DNA from 2 places in the Janthinobacterium leeuwenhoeki genome. Region 2 is predicted to be linked to the other one. Evidence: predicted binding sites of a transcription regulator. Region 2 holds the regulator's gene; the other holds the start of a gene.

Region 1 (6,035 bases), on a different contig from region 2:
GCGTACGCGTATTCCAGCTCCACGGCCTGCATGAACAGCACTTTAATCTCTTCGCGGAATTCGGCCGTCCACAGCTGCGGATTTTCCATCTTGATCGTGTTGATCAAGTCGATGCCGAAGTTGCAATGCATCGATTCGTCGCGCAGGATGTACTGGTACTGTTCCGCCGCGCCCATCATCTTGTTCTGGCGGCCCAGCGCCAGGATCTGCGTGAAGCCGACGTAGAAGAACAAGCCTTCCATCAGGCAGGCAAACACGATCAGCGATTTCAACAGCTTCTGATCGTTTTCCACCGTGCCGGTGACGAACGCCGGGTCGGTCAGGGTGTTGATGAACGGGATCAGGAATTCATCCTTGTCGCGGATCGACTTGACTTCGTTGTAGGCGTTGAAAATCTCGCCTTCGTCCAGGCCCAGCGACTCGACGATGTACTGGTAAGCGTGCGTGTGGATCGCTTCCTCGAATGCCTGGCGCAGCAGGTACTGGCGGCACTCGGGCGCCGTGATGTGGCGGTAGGTGCCCAGCACGATGTTGTTGGCGGCCAGCGAGTCGGCCGTCACGAAGAAGCCCAGGTTGCGCTTGACCAGGCGGCGCTCGTCGTCCGTCAGGCCATTCGGGTTTTTCCACAGCTCGATATCGCGCTGCATGTTCACTTCCTGCGGCATCCAGTGGTTGGCGCAGCCGGCCAGGTATTTGTCCCACGCCCATTTGTACTTGAACGGTACCAGTTGGTTGACGTCCGTCTTGCCGTTGATGATGCGCTTGTCGTCGGCATTTACGCGGCGCGCCACTTGCTCGGCGTTCGCTTCGGACGGCTCGGCAGCAGCCGGCAGGTTCAATTCGGTATTTCCCAACGGCGCTTGCTGCGCCGGACGCGGCACAGCTGCCGACGTGGTTTCATCATCCCATGACAACGACATATTCTTCTTCCTTTCCATGCCGGCGAGCCGGCGATCCGCAACAGGCCCGTTGTATCGGACAATGCGGACATTAACAACATTGAATCAGCCCAGCAGCGCTGGGCTGACAACTTTAAATTTCTTAAAAACCGTCACGAGCAAGTCCGATATCGGGTCGAGTAGCGGAGCCGTACTTTAGTACGGTGAGCAACACAGAACCCGAGAGGGGGCTGCGCAGCAGGTTTTTACTGGCAGGCTTCGCATTCTTCGAAACCGTCATCACCCGGACGCAGATAGCAGGCTTCGCCATCGGCGTCGTCCGCTGCCGCTGCCACTACCGGCGCCACGGCTACAGCTGCTGCCGCCAGGACCGCCGCCTGGGCACTCTGTGCGCTGGCCGACATGCCGCCATCGACTGCCACGGCGTTCAGGGCGCCCGTCTTGGAGGTCGATTTCTCCATGTGGGTAGCGGCGATGGTACGCAGGTAGTAAGTGGTTTTCAAGCCGCGCAACCATGCCAGCTTGTAGGTTTCGTCCAGTTTCTTGCCCGAAGCGCCAGCCATGTAGATGTTCAGCGACTGGGCCTGGTCGATCCACTTCTGGCGACGCGAAGCCGCTTCCACCAGCCAGCTTGGCGACACTTCAAAGGCGGTGGCGTAGATATCGCGCAAGTCTTGCGGGATGCGGTCGATCTTCACCAGGGAGCCGTCAAAGTACTTCAGGTCGGAGATCATGACTTCATCCCACAGGTCGCGCGCCTTCAGGTCGCGCACCAGGTAGCCGTTGATCTCGGTGAATTCGCCCGACAGGTTCGATTTCACGTACAGGTTCTGGAACGTCGGCTCGATACAGGCCGATACGCCGATGATGTTCGAAATCGTCGCCGTCGGGGCGATTGCCACGCAGTTCGAGTTGCGCATGCCGAACTTGGCGATGCGTTCGCGCACCGGGGTCCAGTCCATGGCCGACGAAGAATCGACTTCCAGGTAGCCGCCACGCTCTTCGGCCAGCAGTTTCACCGAGTCTTGCGGCAGGATGCCACGGTCCCACAGCGAACCGGCATACGATTCATAGCGGCCGCGCTCTTCGGCCAGTTCCGTCGACGCCAGGTAGGCGTAGTAGCACACGGCTTCCATCGAGGTATCGGCAAACGACACGGCGGCGTCCGAGGCGAACGGGATGCGCATCATGTGCAGGCAATCCTGGAAGCCCATCACGCCCATGCCGACCGGACGGTGGCGCATGTTCGAATTGCGCGCCTTGTCGACGGCGTAGTAATTGATATCGATGACGTTGTCGAGCATGCGCATGGCGGTGCGGATGGTCTTGGCCAGCTTGACGTGATCGAGCTTGCCTTCCTTCATGTGCGCCGGCATGTTCACGGAACCGAGGTTGCAGACGGCGATTTCGTCAGGGCCCGTGTTCAGCGTGATTTCCGTGCACAGGTTCGAGCTGTGGACGACGCCGACGTGCGACTGCGGGCTGCGGATGTTGCAAGGATCCTTGAACGTGATCCATGGGTGGCCCGTTTCAAACAGCATCGACAGCATCTTGCGCCACAGATCCAGCGCAGCGATCTTTTTGTACGAGCGGATTTCGCCGGCGGCTGCCTTGGCTTCGTAGCCCAGGTAAGCCTTTTCAAAGGCTTTGCCGACCAAGTCGTGCAAGTCTGGCGTTTCGGATGGCGAGAACAGGGTCCACTCGCCTTTTTCCATGACGCGCTTCATGAACATGTCGGGAATCCAGTTCGCCGTGTTCATGTCGTGCGTGCGGCGGCGGTCATCGCCCGTGTTCTTGCGCAGGTCGAGGAATTCCTCGATGTCCATGTGCCAGGTTTCCAGGTAGGCGCAGACGGCGCCCTTGCGCTTGCCGCCCTGGTTGACTGCCACGGCCGTGTCGTTGACCACTTTCAGGAACGGCACCACGCCTTGCGACTTGCCATTGGTGCCCTTGATGTGGGCGCCCAGGGCACGCACTGGCGTCCAGTCGTTGCCCAGGCCACCGGCGTATTTGGCCAGCAGCGCGTTGTCCTTGATGGCGTCGTAAATGCCTTCCAGATCATCCGACACGGTGCTCAGGTAGCACGACGACAGTTGCGAGCGCAGGGTGCCCGAGTTGAACAGGGTCGGGGTCGAGCTCATGAAGTCGAACGAGGACAGAAGATTGTAGAACTCGATAGCGCGCGCTTCGCGGTCCGCTTCGTTCAGCGACAGGCCCATGGCCACGCGCATGTAGAACGCTTGCGGCATTTCGATGCGCACGTCATGGATGTGCAGGAAGTAGCGGTCATACAGGGTTTGCAGGCCGATGTAGCCGAATTGCAAGTCGCGGTCGGCCACGATGGCTTTTGCCAGGCGTTCCAGGTCGAAGCTGGCGAGTACCGGGTTCAGCAGGTCGTTGGCGATGCCCTTGGCGATGTACTGCGGGAAATACGTCAGGTATTCAGCGGCAGCGGCCGCTTGCGGCACTTCCTTGCCGAACACTTCCTTGCGCACCGTGTGCAGCAGGATGCGGGCCGTGACCTGGCTGTAAGCCGGGTCTTTTTCCATCAGCGCGCGCGCCGCCAGGATGGCCGACTTGTGCAGCTCTTCGACGGGCACGCCGTCGTACAGGTTCTTCACCGTTTCAGCCAGGATGGCGTCGGCATCGACGTGCTTTTCCAGGCCGGCGCAGGCGGCGTTGATCAGGTCGCGCACTTCCTGCATGTCCAGCAGACGGCGCACGCCGTTGTCGGTGACATTTAATTGTGGTGCGGAAACTTGTGCGGAAGCGCCCAGCGCTTCCTTCTGCAGGCGGCGCTCTTCCATGTGCTTGGCGCGGTACAGCACGTAGGCACGCGCCACGTCGTGCTCGCCCGAACGCATCAGCGACAGTTCCACCTGGTCTTGCACGTCTTCGATATGGAAGGTGCCGCCGCCCGGATGGCGGCGCACCAGCGCGGCGACGACGCCGTCGGTCAGTTGTTCCACCAGTTCGCGGATGCGGGCCGAGGCTGCGCCCTGGCCGCCGTTAACGGCCAAAAACGCCTTGGTCATGGCGATGGCGATCTTCGAAGGCTCAAATGCCACCACCGCGCCGTTGCGGCGGATGATGCGATAATCGCCCAATGCCGCGCCCGTGCTCGCCACGCTGTTGGCCGCGCCTGGCGCTGGCGATACTGGCGTTGGATGGATGGAAATATCTTGTGGTGATTGCATTGAAGCTCCCGTTGTCAGCTAAAGTCAGCCTGCAGTTTTGCTGCCGCGTGTGTTGTTGAATAGAACGCCCGATGGTCAGGGTTTCTTCAGGTATTTGTTGCTAAATAGTAAATAATTCACAGCCAAAAATCATGCGAGCAAGCTGTATTGCCCGGCTGGCTCGAAACACGATCAAGGGTGATAAACCGCCAGTTCCCGTTGCCATATCAACAAACAGGGTAGCTTTGGTAATAATTCTGAAAACGTCTGTGATGGCACTACATATAGTCTTTAAATCCAGGTTGTGTACTAATTGTAGTGCCCATCGGAGGGCGATGCAATAGTTTTCCGGCATCCGCCAGCGTAATTTTTTGTATTTCCATATGCGATTTCGGTTGACTTTTCAGGGCGTGGATGGAAAGCCCAATCCGCGCGAAGTGAGCGCTAACGCAGGCTGCCCGCGCAGAGTTTCCAGCCAGCATTCTTGGTAAAAATGCCAGTCAAAAAACGGCCCCGGATCCGTCTTCCTTCCCGGCGCGATATGCTCGTGACCGCACACCTTGGACAGCCCGTAGCGCGCCACCAGCGCCGCCGTCAGCGCCGCCAGGACGTGGTATTGCCGCCGCTGGAAAGGCACATCGTCCGCGCCTTCCATTTCGATACCGATGGAATAGCCATTGCACTGCGGGCGTCCTTCGAAGGTGGATGCGCCAGCATGCCAGGCGCGTTGATCAGCAGAAACATATTGCAACAACGCACCATCGCGCCGTACAAAAAAGTGCGCCGATACCTGCAAGCCACGCAAGTCGGCGAAAGAAGGATCGGCATTATAATCTACCCGGCCCGTAAACAAGTCCGACACATGCGGTCCGCCAAAGTGGCCGCCCGGCAAGCTGATGTTATGGATCACTAGCAAGTCGACTTGCGCGCCGTCCGGGCGCGCATCGTGGTATTGGGAGTCATAGCGCAGCGCGCCATCGCACCAGCCGTCTTCATCTATCGTCCATGCGCTCATCAAGTAAAGCTTCCTGTATCGTCAATTTCTGCATGCGGTAACGCAACTGGCGCACGCTCAGGCCCAGCTGGCGCGCCGCCCGCGCGCGGTGGTAGCGCGCTTGCACCAGCGCCAGCATGATCATGTCGCGCTCGGCCTGGCGCAAATACATGTCCAGCGGCAAGACCGGGGCCACGCCATACGCCGCCATGCCGGGCAGGCACAGTTGCCGCTCCGGCAAGTCCGGCAGTGCCGGCGCCGCCCGCAACGGCATGCTGCCGGACGTGGAGGGCAAGGCCAGGCCATCGAGCGCGATCACGCCGCCGTCGGCAAAGGCCAGCGCCCGCTCCAGCACGTTTTCCAGTTCGCGCACATTGCCGGGAAACGCATACGCGGCCAGGGCCGCCAGCACGGGCGGCGCCAGGCTCACGGCCCGGCGCGGCGACAGGCGGGCGAGGATCACCTCACATAATACCTGCAGATCGCCGCGCCGCTCGCGCAGCGGCGGCAGCGCCAGTTCGATCACATTCAGCCGGTAAAACAGGTCCTGGCGAAACGTGCCGGCCGCCAAGCCGCGCGCCAGGCCATGCTGGCTGGCGCACAGGATGCGCACGTCGACGGCCTCGTCGGTACTGCCGCCCAGCTTGCGCACGCGGCGCTCCTGCAGCACGCGCAATAGTTTCACCTGCATGGCCAGCGGCAGATCATCGACTTCGTCGAGCAGCAAACTGCCACCGTGGGCCGCCTGGAACAAGCCCTGGCGTTCGTGCAGTGCGCCCGTATAGGCGCCCGGGCGGCAACCGAAGAATTCCGCTTCCATCAGCGCTTCGGGAATGGCGCCGCAGTTGACGGCGATAAACGGAAAGCTGGCGCGCGCACCCTGTGCATGGATGGCGCGCGCCGCCAGTTCCTTGCCCGTGCCCGATTCGCCGCGGATGGCCACCGGCGCGCCACAACGGGCGATGC
Region 2 (6,035 bases):
GATGCGGCTCATTTCCGCGTCACGCGCCTTGTCGGCGGCTTTTTTCTCTTCCGCCGCTTTTTTCGCCTTGGCAGCTTTTTCCGCCGCCGCTTTTTTATCGGACAGTTCTTTCTCGGCTTTTTCTTCCGCCGCTTTTTCTTTCTCTTTGGCCTGCTTGGCTTTCTCCAGCTTGTCGGCCTTTTCTTTTTCCAGCTTTTCAGCCTTGTCTTTTTCTTTCTGCTTCTGCTTTTCCAGTTCGCGCTTTTCTTCCTCGCGTTCCTTCAATTCCTGCTTGCGGCGCTCTTCGGCTGCCGCTTTTTCCTTCTCTTCTTTCAGCTTGGCCTTCTTGCGTTCCAGGGCGATCTCCGCCTCGCGCAAGTCAACCTTCGGCTCGGGCGCTGCCACCGGCGGCGGTGGCGGCGGTGCTGGCTGTTCCACTTCCGGTTCCGGCGGCGGCGCCGGGGTTGGCTCCGGTTCCGTCGCCACTTCGGGCGGCGGCGCGGCCGTCTGCACTTTCATATCCCACACTTCCGCTTCGACGGCCACAGGTTCCGTATTTTGCCAGTGTACGCCCACCCACAGGAAAAACAGCAGCCCAAGGTGCATCGCCAGCGCCAGGCCCAGCGAGGGCCAGCGGCTGCGTTCGCGCGGCACGCTGTAGGGCTTGCCGAGTACATGGTCGATTTGTTTGTTCTGCAAAGTCTAGTCTATCTAAAAACGGTCAAGTCTGGAAACGGGGTGCTGCGCTTACTTGGTGGCCAGGCCGACGCGGGTAATGCCCATCTTTTTCGCTTCCGAAATGAGCTGGATCACATCGTCGTACTTGCTTTCCTTGTCGCCAGCAATCATCACGGGATAGTCTGGATTGCTCTCGTGCAAGCCGCGCAGCTTGCGCAGCAGGGCGTCGCGGTTCGGTTCCGTTTCCGGCGACAGCTGTTCCTTGCCGATGACGCCGATCGACAGTGAACCATTTGGTTTCAGCACGATCTGAATATAGTCATCAGGCGGTTTGGCCGACTTTTCCGCGTTGGGCAAGTTCACCACGCTGGGATTGTTTGACGACGGCATCACCATGAAAATGATCAGCAGCACCAGCATCACGTCGATGTACGGCACGACGTTGATTTCGGACTTGAACTTGCGGCCACGGCCACCGCGCATGCCGCCGCTATTGAATGAGGAACCCATGGACGCTGCTCCCTCTTAGCGCGACTGGCGCTGCAAGATGTTGGAGAATTCCTCGACGAAGCTTTCGAAGCGGATCGCCAGGCGGTCGATGTCATGCGAAAAACGGTTGTAGGCGACGACGGCGGGAATCGCCGCGAACAGGCCGATGGCGGTAGCGATCAGCGCTTCGGCAATGCCGGGCGCGACAGCGGCCAGGGTGGCTTGCTGCACGTTGGCCAGGCCGCGGAAGGCGTTCATGATGCCCCACACGGTGCCAAGCAGGCCGATGTACGGCGAGACGGAGCCGACGGAAGCGAGGAAAGCCAGGTGCGATTCGAGCACGTCCATTTCACGCTGGAAGGCGGCGCGCATGGCGCGGCGTGCGCCGTCGAGCACGGCGCCGACGTCCAGCGCTTCGCGCGAACCGTAGGAAGCCTTGCCCTTGATGAATTCGCCCATGCCGGCGTCAAAAATGCGGGCCAGCGCGCCGCTCTGGTCGCGGTTGCCGCTGGCGTTCTGGTGCAGCGCATGCAGGTTGCCGCCGGCCCAGAAGCTGCGTTCGAATTCGATGGTTTGCTTGCGCGCCTGGCGCACGGCAAACATCTTGCGGAAAATATAGGTCCAGCTGGTCAGGGAAATCAGCAGCAGCAGGGCCATGATCAGTTGCACGATCAAATGGGCATTGGAGATGAGCGCGAGGAAAGAAAGATCTTGTGTAACGTTCATTGGCTGGCAGTCTGTTGGGTGAATTGTCCGGGGGTGGCGGGTAGGGCTCAGGCGGCGCGCATGCGGGCCGCGACTGCATCAGGCACGGCGCGCGGGCGCAGGGCCGAATCGACGCAGCCGATCTTGACGCGGGCCGTGTTGAGCAGGCGGTCGCCGCACCAGGCTTGTTGCAGGAAAACGATGGAGGCGCGCCCCATTTTTTCTATGCTTAAGGTTAATCTTACCGTGTCATCGAGCCTGGCTGGCGCATGATAGTCGGCGTTGACGCTTTTGACAACGAACATCGCGTCATGCTGTTGCAGCAATGCCTGCTGGCCCACGTCGATGGAGCGCAGCCATTCCGTGCGTGCGCGCTCGAAAAATTTCAGGTAGTTAGCGTAATAGACGATGCCGCCGGCGTCTGTGTCTTCATAGTAGACACGTACGTTCCAGGTAAAGACTGAAGGCATGTTTATTGCGCCAGTAGTGAGATTGAGCAACATTTTACGCGATTTTTCTTCTTGTGACTGTGGGCGCTTGCTGGAAAGCCATGCAAAAGCTGCATATAAGTTGCACCGCAGCATTCTAAATCCGGGGGGCGCAATGGCAAGCTTCGTAACATACGCTTACATGACATGGCCAGGTTTAAGCCCAGCTTAAGCAGCGCAACCATGCCCTGGCGCGGCCACAGGCCGTGCCAGGGCATGGTTGCGCGCGGCGATTATAGCCGCACGGTTGCATTCCTTGCTCAATTTGGGCACTTAACTTACAATTTGACTTCCATTACGTCTCACGTGACTGGCGAAAAGTCGGGCGATCTCCATGAATGGCGATCGGCAAACCGGCGAAAGGTGGGCATCCACCGGGAAACGTGAGATTTTTCATCAGCCGTTCGCCTGGGTAGCCACTATGGAAAAGCACGAAGAGGCTGCCTGTCCAATGTTGTTATTCAATTAACGCCGGCTCCCCTCATTCGATCCAACCTGCCAGTACAAGCACCCTCATACTTGGAGTTTTTACATGTTTGCAAAAGATCACACCCTCGCCAACGTCGATCCTGAATTGTTCGCCGTCATTCAAAAAGAAAACACGCGCCAGCACGACCACATCGAGCTGATCGCGTCGGAGAACTACACGTCGCCAGCCGTAATGGAAGCGCAAGGCTCGCAACTGACAAACAAGTACGCCGAAGGCTACCCAGGCAAGCGCTACTACGGCGGCTGCGAATACGTCGACGTGGCCGAGCAACTGGCCATCGACCGCGTAAAACAGCTGTTCGGCGCCGAATGCGCGAACGTGCAGCCGAACTCCGGCTCGCAGGCGAACCAGGGCGTGTTCTTCGCCATGTTGAAACCAGGCGACCTGATCATGGGTATGTCGCTGGCCGAAGGCGGCCACCTGACCCACGGCATGCCGCTGAACATGTCCGGCAAGTGGTTTGACGTCGTGTCGTATGGCTTGACGGCGGAAGAGGACATCGACTACGAGGCAATGGAACGCCTGGCCCGCGAACGCAAGCCAAAACTGATCATCGCCGGCGCGTCCGCGTTCTCGAAAAAGATCGACTTCGAGCGCTTCGGCAAGATCGCCAAGGAAGTTGGCGCCTACTTCATGGTCGACATGGCCCACTACGCGGGCCTGATCGCCGCCGGCCTGTACCCGAACCCGGTGCCGTTCGCCGACTTCGTCACCTCGACCACGCACAAATCGCTGCGCGGCCCGCGCGGCGGCATCATCCTGATGAAGGCCGAACACGAAAAAGCCATCAACTCGGCCATCTTCCCTGGTATCCAGGGCGGGCCGCTGATGCACGTGATCGCCGGCAAGGCCGTTGCCTTCAAGGAAGCGCTGAGCCCTGAGTTCGTCGAATACCAGAAGCAAGTGGTCAAGAACGCCGACGTTCTGGCGAAAACTCTGATTAAGCGCGGCCTGCGTATCGTGTCCGGTGGCACCGAATCGCACGTCATGCTGGTCGATCTGCGCGCCAAGAACCTGACGGGCAAGGAAGCCGAAGCCATCCTCGGTTCCGCGCACATCACCTGCAACAAGAACGGCATCCCGAACGACCCGCAAAAACCCTTCGTCACCTCGGGCATCCGCCTGGGCAGCCCGGCGATGACGACGCGCGGTTTCAAGGAAGCGCAAGCGGAAGAAGTGGGCAACCTGATCGCCGACGTGCTGGACAATCCGCATGACGCCGCCACCATTGAGCGCGTGAAAGCAGCCGTGAAAGTGCTGGCCGACGCGCACCCGGTGTACGCATAATTATTTGTCCAGAATGTGTCATACAGAGTAAGATTCTGTATGACACATTCCTTCGTGCCCAAGGGCGCCCGGAGTGATTCGGGCGCCCTTTGTACAGGGGCGGCGATTTCCCGTAATTATTACTATAAAGTTGTAGCCAGCCCATGAAATGTCCATTTTGCCAGCACGGCGATACCCAGGTTCTCGATACGCGTGTATCGGAGGACGGGGATGCCATTCGGCGCCGCCGCCGCTGCGGCAAATGCGACAAGCGTTTTACCACGTACGAGCGCATTGAACTTATCATGCCGGCCGTCGTCAAAAAGAATGGCAGCCGGACGGAGTTCGCTGCGGATAAGTTGCGCGGCAGTTTGATGCTGGCCTTGCGCAAGCGTCCCGTCGCGGCCGCCTCCGTGGATACGGCCATCGCCTCCATCCAGGAAAAACTGCTCACCAGCGGCTTGCGCGAAGTCGATTCCGGCTATATCGGCGAACTCGTCATGCAGGAACTCAAGCGCCTCGACAAGATCGCCTACATCCGCTTCGCCTCCGTCTACAAGAATTTCGAAGACCTGGCCGAGTTCCAGGATGCGATTGCCGAAGTGGGGCAGGCGCGCAGCAAGCCCTGACGCTCACCTTCTTGTTCACCTGATTGAAAATGGGGCCGGTTCTGCGCCCCGTGTTCATCACGCCAGCGTTCGCCTGGCAAGCGGCCTGATCAATCCCAACGCTGTTTTTTTCATTTTATCGCCTTGCTGTTTGCGCTAGCGCAGACCCGGCTTTTTGCGCGCGCCTATCGTGTACCTGGGCCGCCTGTTCTTGCGACTCTGTCTGCGGAAGGGGGTAGCGCATGCGCAATGGCGGTCGCACTATGTTTCCTGCGGGTGGCAGCAGCCTCGTCGAGGTGCTCGTGTCCCTGCTGCTGTTGGCGTTGGGTTTGCTCGGCGCCAGCATCCTGCAACTGCACTCCCTGCGTGCGCGCCATGAGTCGGCGCTGTTGTCGGCGGGCGTGCAACTGGCCGCCGGCATGGCCGAGCGCATGCGCGCGAATAGCGTGCTCATGAATGGCCCCGATACGGGCAATCCCTACCTGAACGTGGCCTACGCGGCGGCGGACGACGCCGAAGCTGGCGGTGGCGCGCCCGACTGTTTTGGTGCTGCCGCCTGCAGCGCGGCCGAACTGGCGCAATTTGACATCGCCGAATGGAAGCACAGGCTGCATGCGGCCTTGCCTGACGCGCGTCTGCAAATCTGCCGCGATGCTCCCGCGTGGGACGCCGCCGCCCAAGGCTTGCACTGGGCGTGTAGCGGTGGCAAGGGCGCGCCCATCGTTATCAAGCTGGGCTGGCGCGCCCGCCTGCCCGATGGCTCGCCCGCCGTGAATGCGGCAAACGAGTCGCTGCCCAGACTGGCATTCCAGCTGGGCGGAGGCGGCGCATGAACAGCGTGCATACCGCGTGGTGCCGGCAGTGCGGCATGAGCCTGCTCGAATTGCTGGTGGCCCTGTCGCTGGGTGCGCTGCTGATGCTGGTCGCCAGCACCGTGCTGCTGGCGGCCAGCGGCAGCTATGGCGACCAGTCCGCCAGTGCGCGGCTGGACGACAACGGCCGCTATGCCCTCGACACCATCGCCCGCGCCGTGCGCCAGACGGCGTATGTGAACTGGGATAGCAGCGCCGCGCCCGTCGCCCATGCGGATGACGACAGTGCGAATGTCGCCGGGCTCGACGCGCGCAGCCTGGGCAAGAACAGCGAGGGCATCAGCGGCGCGCTGCCCGACGCCATGCAGGGCAGCGACGTGCTGGCCCTGCGCTATTACGGCGCCGGGAAGGAAGAGGGCGGTGACGGATCCGTGCTCAATTGCGCCGGCTTCGGCGTGGGTGCCGCGCAAACGGAGGCGCAGCGGGGCTGGAGCATTTTCTATGTGGCGCAGGGCGCCGA

Evidence for each region. The regulator NrdR, encoded in region 2, represses ribonucleotide reductase genes. The targets are predictions, from matches to a motif close to CACNANATNTNGTG.
Region 1: a site for NrdR is predicted at 4,352-4,365, ahead of ACQ4WS_RS24740 (ribonucleoside-diphosphate reductase subunit alpha). Genes of this name have one in related genera too.

Annotation. Positions count from the first base shown of each region.
Region 1 is NZ_JBNYXT010000056.1:16,291-22,325, reverse strand. Features, by position in the region: gene ACQ4WS_RS24745 (ribonucleotide-diphosphate reductase subunit beta) at 1-920, opposite strand, end outside; gene ACQ4WS_RS24740 (ribonucleoside-diphosphate reductase subunit alpha) at 1,145-4,096, opposite strand; gene ampD (1,6-anhydro-N-acetylmuramyl-L-alanine amidase AmpD) at 4,479-5,090, opposite strand; gene ACQ4WS_RS24730 (sigma 54-interacting transcriptional regulator) at 5,068-6,035, opposite strand, start outside.
Region 2 is NZ_JBNYXT010000016.1:72,750-78,784, forward strand. Features, by position in the region: gene tolA (cell envelope integrity protein TolA) at 1-678, opposite strand, end outside; gene ACQ4WS_RS14565 (ExbD/TolR family protein) at 727-1,167, opposite strand; gene tolQ (protein TolQ) at 1,183-1,872, opposite strand; gene ybgC (tol-pal system-associated acyl-CoA thioesterase) at 1,920-2,321, opposite strand; ZMP/ZTP riboswitch at 2,636-2,760, shown strand; gene glyA (serine hydroxymethyltransferase) at 2,872-4,116, shown strand; gene nrdR (transcriptional regulator NrdR) at 4,260-4,724, shown strand; gene pilV (type IV pilus modification protein PilV) at 4,967-5,536, shown strand; gene ACQ4WS_RS14595 (PilW family protein) at 5,533-6,035, shown strand, end outside.